Lentimonas sp. CC4: one gene and its partner. The protein of the gene in region 1 interacts with the protein of each later gene in a pairwise test. Links are inferred from orthologs where the notes say so. Each region holds a gene or a part of one and is shown on either strand. Other genes may lie near its edges.

What was found. Proteins that work in one complex are often made in the same cells at the same time.
Region 2: the proteins of lepA (region 1) and GZZ87_RS09160 interact in binary tests that used the Escherichia coli proteins (3 or more experiments, as listed by UniProt). The link is inferred for Lentimonas sp. CC4 from one-to-one orthologs.

Annotation. Positions count from the first base shown.
Region 1 is NZ_CACVBO010000001.1:3,123,668-3,129,809, reverse strand. The notes cover bases 2,779-5,777. They hold lepA (translation elongation factor 4), read right to left. Parts: upstream 5,185-5,777; coding sequence 3,373-5,184; downstream 2,779-3,372. Other genes in these bases: GZZ87_RS13335 (glycosyltransferase), read right to left, coding at 5,417-5,777; lepB (signal peptidase I), read right to left, coding at 2,779-3,302. In the rest of the region: GZZ87_RS19780 (sulfatase-like hydrolase/transferase), read right to left, coding at 1-280; GZZ87_RS13350 (TIGR03862 family flavoprotein), read right to left, coding at 426-1,637; more of lepB, read right to left, coding at 2,073-2,778; more of GZZ87_RS13335, read right to left, coding at 5,778-6,142. UniProt on the Escherichia coli protein: Required for accurate and efficient protein synthesis under certain stress conditions. May act as a fidelity factor of the translation reaction, by catalyzing a one-codon backward translocation of tRNAs on improperly translocated ribosomes.
Region 2 is NZ_CACVBO010000001.1:2,091,725-2,097,208, reverse strand. The notes cover bases 2,677-5,484. They hold GZZ87_RS09160 (zinc transporter ZntB), read right to left. Parts: upstream 4,667-5,484; coding sequence 3,686-4,666; downstream 2,677-3,685. Other genes in these bases: GZZ87_RS09150 (succinylglutamate desuccinylase/aspartoacylase family protein), read right to left, coding at 5,122-5,484; GZZ87_RS09155 (RimK/LysX family protein), read right to left, coding at 4,685-5,125; GZZ87_RS09165 (ABC transporter substrate-binding protein), read right to left, coding at 2,677-3,565. Outside these bases: GZZ87_RS09175 (ABC transporter permease), read right to left, coding at 1-739; GZZ87_RS09170 (ABC transporter permease), read right to left, coding at 741-1,715; more of GZZ87_RS09165, read right to left, coding at 1,712-2,676. UniProt on the Escherichia coli protein: Zinc transporter. Acts as a Zn(2+):proton symporter, which likely mediates zinc ion uptake. Purified ZntB reconstituted in liposomes also binds and transports Cd(2+), Ni(2+) and Co(2+).

The sequences.
Region 1 (6,142 bases):
CCATGGAAATGGCGTTAATGCCAGTAATCCATGTCGAGCGTGAGGGCGCACAAACAGGTGCGCTGGCGTAAGCATGCATGTATTGAAATCCGTCATCGGCGAGCTGATCGATATTCGGGGTCTTCGCATTTGGATTCCCGTAACATCCAACCCAAGCGATATTATTGTCCTCAGACGTCAACCACAGGATGTTTGGTCGTTCCAGTGGTAGCGTATCAGCGGCGATCAACGGTGCGACTGCCAACTCAATGAGGCAGATCAGGGTAAGCACTAATTTCATAGATTCAACATGCGAGAGAGCAGTAGTCTGTCATTCAAAAAAACAACAATTAGACATAATATATATTGTGCGTAATGTGTAGAGCAGTGCTACATGTCTGAGCGCGAAATCATTCAAATCAATAAAGCCTTAAATATCAGTGTAATTATACTGACTTTAAACTTGCTGCATATCCAGCCGTGCTACCTGTGGCGAAGCAACCTTGCATCAAAAAGCCGCCTGTGGGTGCTTCCCAATCAATCATTTCACCAGCGCAATACACATTCTGCAGTTTCTTTAGCATGAGTGTCTCATCGAGTTCATTCCATGCGACGCCGCCGCTGGTTGAAATCACTTCGTCCAGTGGTCGTGCGCCGCTCAATGGAATGCGGCAGGATTTGACAACCTCGGCCAGCGCCTGAGCGGAATCGAATTCACCATGGAGTTGCTGAATAATCGCACAGGCGCCTTTGCTGAGTTTCCAGCGTAGCTGTGCTTCGTGGAAGAAATTACGGCGTGCGGACTCCATTTTCTGCACCAGGCGCTCAACGGTAAAGGTTGGCTTAAAATCGATCACGATTTCGGGTGCATCCATTTCGCGCAATGTGCGACCCAATGCATAGATCGGCGTGCCTTCAAAGCCATAGCGTGTAATCATCAATTCGCCGATATGTAGTTCTTCGCCAACGCGGACGTGGATATTGTGCAAGGGGCACCCTTCTGCTGCTGTTCGTGTAGCCTCCGTCCAGTTCGCCTCCCAGCCACAATTAGCCGATTGTAGCTTTTCGACGGCAATTCCGTGCTTTTCAAGAACACTGACCCACTGTCCATTGGAACCCGTTTTAGGCCATGAGCCACCGCCCATTGCTAGAATGACGGCGTCAAAATCCTGATCAAACACCCCTTCTGGGCATTCGATTTCAAGCTCAATTAACTCACCCATCGTTCGCAAGTCTAACCAGCGATGATTCATCTGGAAGTCGACGCCCATCTCGCGCAGACGCTGCACCCAGCGTCGTAAGATCGGTGCGGCCTTTTTAGTTTCTGGAAAGACCTTACCGCCAGCGGTTGAAAAGGTATTGATGCCGAGTGATTGCGCCCATTCGGTCATGGCAGTGTTATCAAAATCTCCGATGATTTTACGCCATGTGGGCACGGGTAAATCCTTGCCGGAATATTGTGCGACAAAGGTCTCAAATGCAGCGCTGTTGGTGATATTGAGCCCGCTCTTACCTGCGACAAGGAACTTACGCCCAACGGATGGCTTCGCATCAAACACGGTAACGAATGCGCCGGCGTTAGCAGCCACTTCTGCGGCACGTAGACCTGCGGGGCCGCCGCCGATGATCGCGATATTTCGTTGTGTTTGGTTGCTCATAGATTGAGTGGATATGGCAGAACGCTCAGGCAAGCAAGCGAGCTTGCGATGAAAGTGCACAAACATCTACTACTGAAAAGATCTTATGCTCTGTTATTCAGCGGAGCTGAGACCGCTTATTAATGCTAATATTACGCTTATTATTGGGGAGGGACGAGCTCCGCCTCGTCCTGCGGTGTGTAAGTGCTTAGGTTCAGTGGCCGGCGCAGAGGCGTTCCCTCCCTCAGTAACACACACATAGCAGACCCCATGAGCCGCGGCATATTTCACTCGTTATGATACGCGTGAGTATATTTGTCGGCTCGCAGCGGTGAGAACTACATTGTCTTAGCTCATCGCGCTTGGTTCTGTGCGGCATAGTAAGCACGAGCCATACAAAGGATGACCTGAGTCGTATTTCTCAGGTCTCCTGTTCCGCCCCTCAAGTCTCTGCACCTACTCTGCGACACCCCAGCGCTTCGTGAACGGATAGTAGATGAAGATCGCTTTGCCGATGACTGACTTTTCAGGCACAAAGCCCCAGTAGCGACTATCGAGACTGTTGGCGGAATTATCGCCCAGTGCGACGAATTTATCGTCGGGAATTTTCAGCTTACGACCTTCGGCAAGTAAGGTGTGGTTGATGTAGCCGCTATACTCGCCCTCTCGCGCTGCGTTGCGGCCAAAGGCTTCGACCTCATCGCGTGGCTGACCATCGACGAGCAAGGTGCTGTCCACGATTTCGAGTGTTTCGCCGCCGACCCCGCCGATACGTTTAATGTAATATTTGTCGGTATAATCGCCGGTTAAGCGGCCGAGCTCTTCGCGGATTGCATTGGTGCGAAACACGAACGGATCGCCCGCCTTCGGACGTTTAAAATGGTAGCTGATACGGTCGACGAACAGCGCGTCGCCCAGAGTGATGTCGAAGCGCATAATCGGATCGCCTGCGGCTACTGAGTGATTCAATTGTAACGCTTGACCACTGGGACTGTCCTGCGATGGCACAGCCATCGCTAGGTTCGCATCTGGGAAAAACTGTCGCACGGCGGAGAGCATATCAAACTCTGCTGGCACTTGAATTGAATGCAACGTGCCGCCGACTGAAAAGACATACTCGGCGCGCTGTGCTGGTAGGACGAAATACTTTCGATACGGGACGGGACGACTTGTGCCGACTTTTCCTGTTTTAGGGTTAGGCAGTAATACCAATGAAACGGGGCCAGAGGCCTCAGCGATGAGGCTCTTATGATTGGCTCCCAATGTGATTTTATTAAAGACCTTCTCCACCGCATTCGGTGAAGCTTCGTCTGCTGCATAGACGACTGTATTCATCCCACTATAAGTAGGATACATTGAATTGGTCGGAATGATGAAGGGCTGGAAAAAGAACGTGCGCACACCGATCACTAGAATCGCTGCGACTAGAATGACTTCCAAATTATCGCTCCAAAAGGTCTTCGGGTAAATCTTACCGCCGATTTTTCGCAACAAGGCATCCAAGCGTTTCATGGCCGCTTCGAACGGTGCCTTCTCGGTGGACGTGTCCTTGAGCATCGACTCGATTTCGCCTACCGTCTTTTCCAGTTCCTGCAAACGGGCTACAGAAGTCACGTCGCGTCGGTAATGATAGACCTTACTGGCCGCGTGGAGTAGATCTTTTGCCTGTTTGCGTAACTTTTTCATGGATGATGGGGCTCTGTCTCGTTCTCAAATATTCAATGTTCAACGTTGGAAGTTCAACGTTCGACGTTCATCAGCTGCCGCCGTCGGAGGTCTTAAGGATCTTAATGAAGGCGTCTTGTGGAATCGAAACGCTACCAATGTTCTTCATGCGCTTCTTGCCCTCTTTTTGCTTCTCGAGGAGCTTACGCTTACGAGAGATATCACCACCGTAACATTTCGCAGTCACGTCCTTACGATACGCGCTGATCGTCTCGCGAGCGACGATGTTGGAACCCACACCAGCCTGAATCGCGATCTTGAACATCTGCTTCGGTAGGATCTCTTTGAGTCGCTCACAGAGTGCACGTCCCCTGCCCTCGGCCTTGTCCAAGTGGACGATTGAAGAGAATGCATCGATCGGCTCCGCATTGACCATGATGTCGAGGCGGCAGAGTTTGGCTTTCTGAGTGCCGTTCATTTCATAGTCCATCGAACCGTAACCATGGGTAATGCTCTTCAGACGGTCATTGAAATCGATCAGAATTTCATTGAGCGGAATGTTGCAGACGAGCATGACGCGCTGCCCGTCGATGGTTTCGGTATGCTCACAGATGCCACGTTTCTCGGCAACGAGCGCGAGCACATCACCAATTGAGGTGTTAGGAATGTGGATCGAAGCCAAAATCATTGGCTCTTCGATAAATTCGATCTCAGAGACATCTGGTAGATACACTGGATTGTGCACTTCGAGCATCGTGCCATCGGTCTTGGTGACATTATAAATAACACTTGGATACGTGGAAATTACGTCGAGGTCATACTCGCGACGAATGCGCTCTTGGATGATCTCCATGTGCAATAGGCCGAGGAATCCACAACGGAAACCGAAGCCTAGCGCGACGGAGTTTTCCGACTGATAGACGAAGGCCGCGTCATTCAGACGCAGCTTACCCATGCTCGCCTTGAGCTTGTTGTAGTCGCTGGTATCGATCGGATAAATACCACTGAAGACCATCGGACTGACCTGCTTGTAACCAGGCAGCATGTCAGCAGTCGGTGCTGCGGAGTGCGTAATCGTGTCACCCAACTGAATGTCAGCGACATCGCGCATATTGGTGACGATGTAACCCACATCGCCGGCTTCCAGGGAATCACGCTTGATCATGGCCGGAGAGAAACGTCCGACTTCCTTGACCTGTGATTTGCGCTTATCGCTCATGGTCATGATTTGATCGCCCATCTTGACCGAACCGGAAAAGACGCGGACGTAACAGATGACACCCTTATAGGTGTCGTAAATGCAGTCAAAAATCAGCACGCGCAGGCCGTCGACCTCCGCCCAGCGTGGTGGTGGGATGCGGTGCACCGCAGCTTCCAAAAGGTCTTCGATACCGAAGCCACTCTTACCACTGGTCTTGACCGCCTCTTCAGCTGGGATCGCCAACACATCTTCGAGTTGCACTTCAATCGCTGGCACATCCGCGCTCGGCAGGTCGACCTTGTTGATCACAGGGATGATCGCGAGCTCTTGCTCTGTCGCTAGATGGGCGTTTGCAACAGTCTGTGCTTCAACGCCTTGAGCGGCGTCGATCAGCAGCATTGCGCCCTCGCAGGCCGCTAGACTACGAGACACCTCATAGGCGAAGTCCACGTGACCTGGTGTGTCGATCAGATTAAAAGTATAATCTTCGCCATTCTTCGCACGATACACCATGGTCACAGGGTGACTCTTAATGGTGATGCCGCGTTCGCGCTCCAAGTCCATGGAGTCAAGGAGCTGCGCCTTCATGTCACGCATTTCAACGGTGCGAGTGAGTTCGAGGATACGGTCGGACAGCGTCGTCTTGCCGTGGTCGACGTGGGCGATGATGCAAAAGTTGCGAGTATGGGCTAAATCGGTCATGTAAAAAGGCTGGAAGCGCGTTAAGATCGCGTGCTTTGAAAAAAAATCAACACCCGATCAGCTCGATTGACAGGTATTCTCCTAAAAAGGCGTGTTGAAACGAGGAATCGACGCAGATCCACGCGAATAGATTGCAGAAGGCGCATGTTTACAAGCACTTCTATAAGTCACGTAGCCGACTGATGGGCTTGAAACTCTTAGTCCTTTAAATGCGCTTTAAACGGCAAGCTGTTTACGCCAATACCCTATTTTCATTATGTTTTTCAGTCATGAGCGCATCTCTGTGGCGATCCATTAAGATTTGTTTATTTTTGTTGTATGATTTTTTCCAAATATTGTGACTGGTTGAATTCATACGTGTGCCCCCCCATTCGAGATCAGAGCGATATTCCATTTGATACGATCCGCACACCCACCCGTGTTCTTTGAATGCGCGGAAGCAGAGATCATGGTCATCCAGGTCCAGTGGAGCGAATTGTTCATCGAAGTAGTTCAATGCCTGCAAGCGGCTGTTATCAATCAGTAGAGGCCCGCGGTTCACGACATCGCGAATGCCAAATATGTCACGACGAGCTTTGAGTTTTATCTTAAAGTGTTTTCGAAATTTCCTGACAATATGACAGGGCTTGGTGCCTGTGGGGTTTTCTCTGCCAATATGGTCATACACGTCCAAGTCACCATCTTTGATCGTATCATTATGTGCGGTTCTTCCAGTCACGGCAAAAACATCACTAAACGCATTGATTGGCTTCATGAGGCGCTGGTCAAAGTTTGCCTCAGTCATGATCATATCATCTTGGATGATGATCGAGCCATCACAGCTACTTTTTTTGAGCCCGACATTATTCGCCTTGGTCTCCCATATGTCAGGAGTCTCGTCGGTGATGATTTTGATGTCTTTTGCTCTGTAAGAATCAATCGTGGATTCAAATAATTCGCGAGACCGATCGGAGCAGCC
Region 2 (5,484 bases), 1.0 Mb from region 1 along the record:
CCATCGCCTCGGCCGCCATCACATATTGATTCTGTCGAATCGAGAGCGTCATACCACGCAAGACACGCGCTGTCCCTGCCCAACCGATCAACGCCAGTATGATCACGATGACAAAAAACATCTGATCCGAGGCGAAGTGCGGTGCCAGCGCAGAGCGCAAGGCCAACAACAAATACAGCCCAGGCATCGCCATCATAAACTCCACAAAGCGCATCGCGAAGAAATCAAAGCGCCCGCCAAAGTAGCCACTAAATCCACCGACTAAGAACCCCAACGTCGTCGTAATCGTGATCCCGAGCAGACCAATAAACAAGGACACCCGAGAGCCAAAAATCAGCCGCGAAAACACATCACGTCCCGTCGAGTCGCTGCCCAATAAATAAACACGCCCGCCCTCGTCCTCGATCGTAAATAAATGCCGATCCGTTTTGAACAGCCCCAGTAAGCGATACTCGAACCCACGCCCGAAAAACTGAATCGGATACCCCTTGCCTTCAATAGCCTCATAGCGCGCCTCGGTCGGATCCACCAACTCATAAGCCTGCGCCTGTAAGCTTCCGTCCGCATAGAAGAATCCTGTCGGCGGATGATAGGTGCGCTCCAAGTCTTGTAAGTTGGTCGAATACGGCGCGAGAAAGTCAGCAAATAAGGCACTCAAATAAAGCAACACAAGCACCCCACCGGATAAGATCCCCAGCGGACGACGCATCACTTCTTTTATAATTCCCCAAATGATCATGCTATTTCTTCTTCTCCAAACGGATACGCGGATCCGACCAAGCCAGTAAAATATCCGCTAGCAAATTCCCTAACACCAACATCGTGCACCCCATCATCACCGAAGCCAGCACCACGAATTGATCTTCGCGTAAAATCGACTGATACATCAACTGCCCCAGGCCAGGATACTGCAGCACGATCTCAACCATCAACGCACCACTCAGCAAGCCGGAGAACGCAAAACCAAAGGCACTCACCAACGGGTTAATCGCATTGCGTAGCGCATGTTTAAACATCACTACGAATTCACTCAGTCCCTTTGCGCGGGCAGTGGTAACAAACCCAGCGCGAATTGTATCCAAAAAGTTAGCACGCATGATACGCATGATACTCGCAATCGAACCGATCCCGAGCGCCAGCGTCGGTAAGATCAAATGATGCCCACGATCGGCGATCTTCTCAAAGAATCCCATATACTCGTATTCGATCGAGGTCGCCCCTCCCATCGGGAACCACCCGGTCTGCGCAGCAAAGAAGACCAACAGTAAGGCCAAGAAAAACTCTGGCACTGAGAGCGCCGCATATGCCAAGCCGGCAGAGATTCGGTCAAAGATGGAGTCCTTATAAATCGCGGCCAACACACCCAGCGGAATTGCGATACCCCACGAAAAGACGAAGGCACAGACAGATAGTAAAAACGTGGCAAAGAGTCGCTGACCGATCAAATCGCTCACCGGCAATTTGTATGCCCACGAATGCCCAAGATTCCCTTCAAACACATTGCCCAGCCATTTCACATACTGCACATACCACGGCTGATCCAAGCCGAATTCGATCTCGATCGCCTGGATCAATTCGATCGGCACATCGCGTTGCGCTTTGACCGGCGTTAAGAAATCACCTGGCGCTAGGCTCATCAAGATGAACACCAGCATCGTGATGCCGAGCAGTAACGGAATCAGCGTCAACAGACGTCTAATAATAAAACCGATCATTCGTCCACCTCCGCCCACAAAGATTCCATATTCCAGGTCAGTCCGCCCAAAGATGTCGGCTCGATATTTTGCCAACGATTGCGGTAGCCTACAAAATCCTTGGCACTGACTAAGAAGATCATCGGTTGCTCTTCTGCCATAATTTCTTGGACTTCAAAGAAGTAAGCCTTGCGTGTTTCAACATCGGTATGGCGACCGATTTCGCGCATCAATTCATCAATACGAGTTTCCCACTCCGTGCCCGGCTTCGATTGCTGTGGATTCGTAAAATGCATACGGCCACCACTCATCAGGATATCTTTGCCCGCATACGGATCGGGCGCCCCGCCACCAAGACCAAGCATGCAGGCCTCATAATCAAACGAGTCGGAGGTTTTATTAATGATGGTGTTAAAATCAAGAAACTGCAGCTCCACATCAATCCCTAGCTCAGCCATATTTTCCTTAAACACCGTCGCCATCTCAACGCGCAATCCATTGTTGGAATTCGTCATAATCGAAAACGCCACACGGTTCCCTTTCGCGTCATACAGATCCTTACCGCGATACTCGAACCCCAACTCCTCAAACAAGGCCCGAGATTCGCCAGGCAAATAGCCATACTTCCGAATCCCATCATTATACCAAAACTTACGCTTAGGAGACACGTAGCCATTCAGAATATCAGCACGGTTGAAATAGACACCGCGAATAATTCCCTCACGATTGATGCCATACGAAATCGCCTGTCGAAAACGCTTATCCGAAAACCACTCGAATTTATACGGCTCCACATACGGCTTACCCTCTTCGGTTTTCCCCGGGTTCAAATTAAACCATATAAAATTCGTCGTGCTCGACGGCCCCATATCCAGAATCGTATAATCAAAGCGTTCCTCACCGCGCTTCACCCAGGCCACGTTATCAGGCGCAATCGTTTCGAAATCAGTTAAGCCCTGCGCAAATGCCACATTACTACTATTCACGTCCTGCACGATCTTGGTGATGATCCGCTCCACATAGGGCAAACGCTGGCCATCAGGATTCACCTTCCAATAGTTCGGATTGCGCGCAAAGACGATGCGCTCCCCGGGACGATACGACTCCAGCACGAACATGTTCAGCCCCACAATCTTCCATGGCTCGTTGATCGCCGTCTCGACACTCCATTGATCCATCAAAGTGCCATCTTCAAACGCTTCGTGCAAAATGTGCTTCGGCAAAATCTCCTCACCACCACCAAACAATAGAAACGGCGCATACACTTCCGGCGTGGTAAAGCGCACCGTATAGTCATCCAACTGCTCCACCTGCGGCTCCTTGCCGTTAATCATTTGGCCAAAGGTCGAACGCGAATTATAGCGATACTTCACCTTGCCGTCCTCACCCTCAGCAGGCTCGCCCGTTTCAGGGTCGATCTCCTTCGCAAAAAAGGTGCCCCAGGTAAACACGACATCAGCGGCCGTAAACGGATTCCCATCACTCCAATGCACGCCCTCACGCAAGTGAAAGGTATACTGTAAATTATCCTCCGAGATCTCCCAAGACTTGGCCAGATTCGGGATCACTTCGCCGCTTTCCGCATCCAGCGTGATCAGACTATCTAAAATACGATTAATCGCAGCCGATCCCGCAACCGACTCATTCACCAAAGGATTCAGCGTCGCCAAATCTCCAGGGATGGTCTCGACCACATTCGCACCATATTCACCAACTGGAAACTCAACCACCTCCGCATCCTTAGGAATCGGAGCCACTTCCGCAACCGGTCGCTCCACCACAGGATCGCAACCTGATGTGACAAACGCTGCCAGCCCTCCGCAAAAGAGGGCTCGAAGTATCGCAGTGTGACGGAGAATTGAGAATGCCATGAAGTTTTAGCCTACGAAACCGCCCTGACAGTTTTGTTCAACGTTTTTGTCCGTAAATTCAGCGATACCGGCTCACCGCGGTTACAATTCCCGTCAACCAACGGAGAGACAGAACTCAGGTTAAAACCACTTGAGCTTCTTAAAAAATACGACCTGTAGCCCAATGATCAGTCCTAAGATTCCGCAGAAGATGTAAAAGGCACTGCCGTTCTCTGAGCCTGGAATACCACCGACATTAATCCCAAGCAATCCGGTCAAGAACCCCAGCGGCATAAATATCGCAGCAATCACGGACAACATATACATGTTCCGATTCATTCGATCCGACAACGCATTGACGAGTTCATCCTTAACGACTTGCGCACGCTCTCGAATCACATCCAAATCTTCAATATAACGAGTCACATGATCCAGCGACTCTTGTAGGCGGCGCTTATCAATGAGCTTCAACCACGTCTGTTCGCAGCCACGTAGATGCGTAATCACATCCTTTTGCGGGGCGATGTAGCGACGAAACAAGATGGCCTCCTTGCGAATTTCAGCAATGCACTGCCGTTTATCGCTCGTCGGCGAATCGATCACCTCTTCCTCTAGAAGATCCAAGCGATCATCCAAGTCAGAAAAAGTCTGCTCCATGCGTTCAAAGAGTCGACCGGTCAGCATCGTGACAAATTCCCCTGAACTATTCGGACCGCGACCAACAGACAAACGCTCTCGAATGTCTAGAACCGCCTTTAACCGACGCCTCCTCAGGCTGATGATTCGAGAGCCATCAATCCACAGACGAATCGAGATCATATCCTCAGGTTCAGCATTATCATTTAGGTTAATGCCACGCAGGATCAACAGCACGCCCTTCTCCATTTCCAAAAGACGTGGACGTGTCTCATCAGCAGTCAGCGCGTTGATCAAAATAGGATCCAGATAACTGACTTCTCGCTCCAACCAGTCGCGACACCCCTCAGCAGTCACATCGAGGTGCACCCACGTCAGCGAATTCTCATCAGCAAGACTGGCAGACACCCCCTCAACAGTCAAATCAGTGCTAGTATTCGCCTCGATCTGACAGGCATGTAGGATGCAGGAATTGTTGTCGGTCATGTTAATTTCAGTTACATGTCACTTAATACGAGAGGCACCCGGTTTCTTCGGTGTCGCCCAGTGGTCGACTGAAGAATCAACAAGAAACGCACCGCCCAATGTCTCACGACCGAGCAACATGCGATGGATCATATTCTTGCGGCACACCAGGTTTACCAGAATCGTTTGCTCAGACTCACCGAGACGAAGCGTCGTCTCCACAAAAATACGGTCATGCCCCTGTCCTGTGCTACTGCGCACACGCTTACGTAATTTGATCGGAGCTTCCAAGGTGACAAGACGATCTTTGTTTCGAGACAGACGCACGGTGAACCGAACGCGCTCGTCCGGGAGTTCAACGATCTCAGCGCAATCGATTGCACTGCTTTTTGCGCCAGTATCAGCCTTTGCGCGGATACGCATGCCCCACTCAGGTAACTCGACCCACTCGCGCCAACCAATAATTGTTAAGTCCTTCATACATCTTCCTCCAAATCACTGACGGTAATATTCGTCGCCAATTGTGACCGAATATCAGTCTCAATGGTGCCTTCTTCTAGGCCATCAATACTCGCTTCAATATTACGCTGCGATCGTTTCGTCGCATGCAATGCGATATGCACCACAGGATCTCCCGGACCAACGGCAGGCATGGTCGTCATGCCCATCACGATTCCATCATGCGGACTACGAATCACCTCATTCTCTTTGCCTAACAAACTCGTGCTACTCGCCACAGCTTGATCCTTAACAACCGCCTCGCCTGGAGCTACGTGAAAATGGAGAAAGCCTCCAGTCTCCGAACGCACCCAACGCGTCTCTTCGACCACGATCTGATG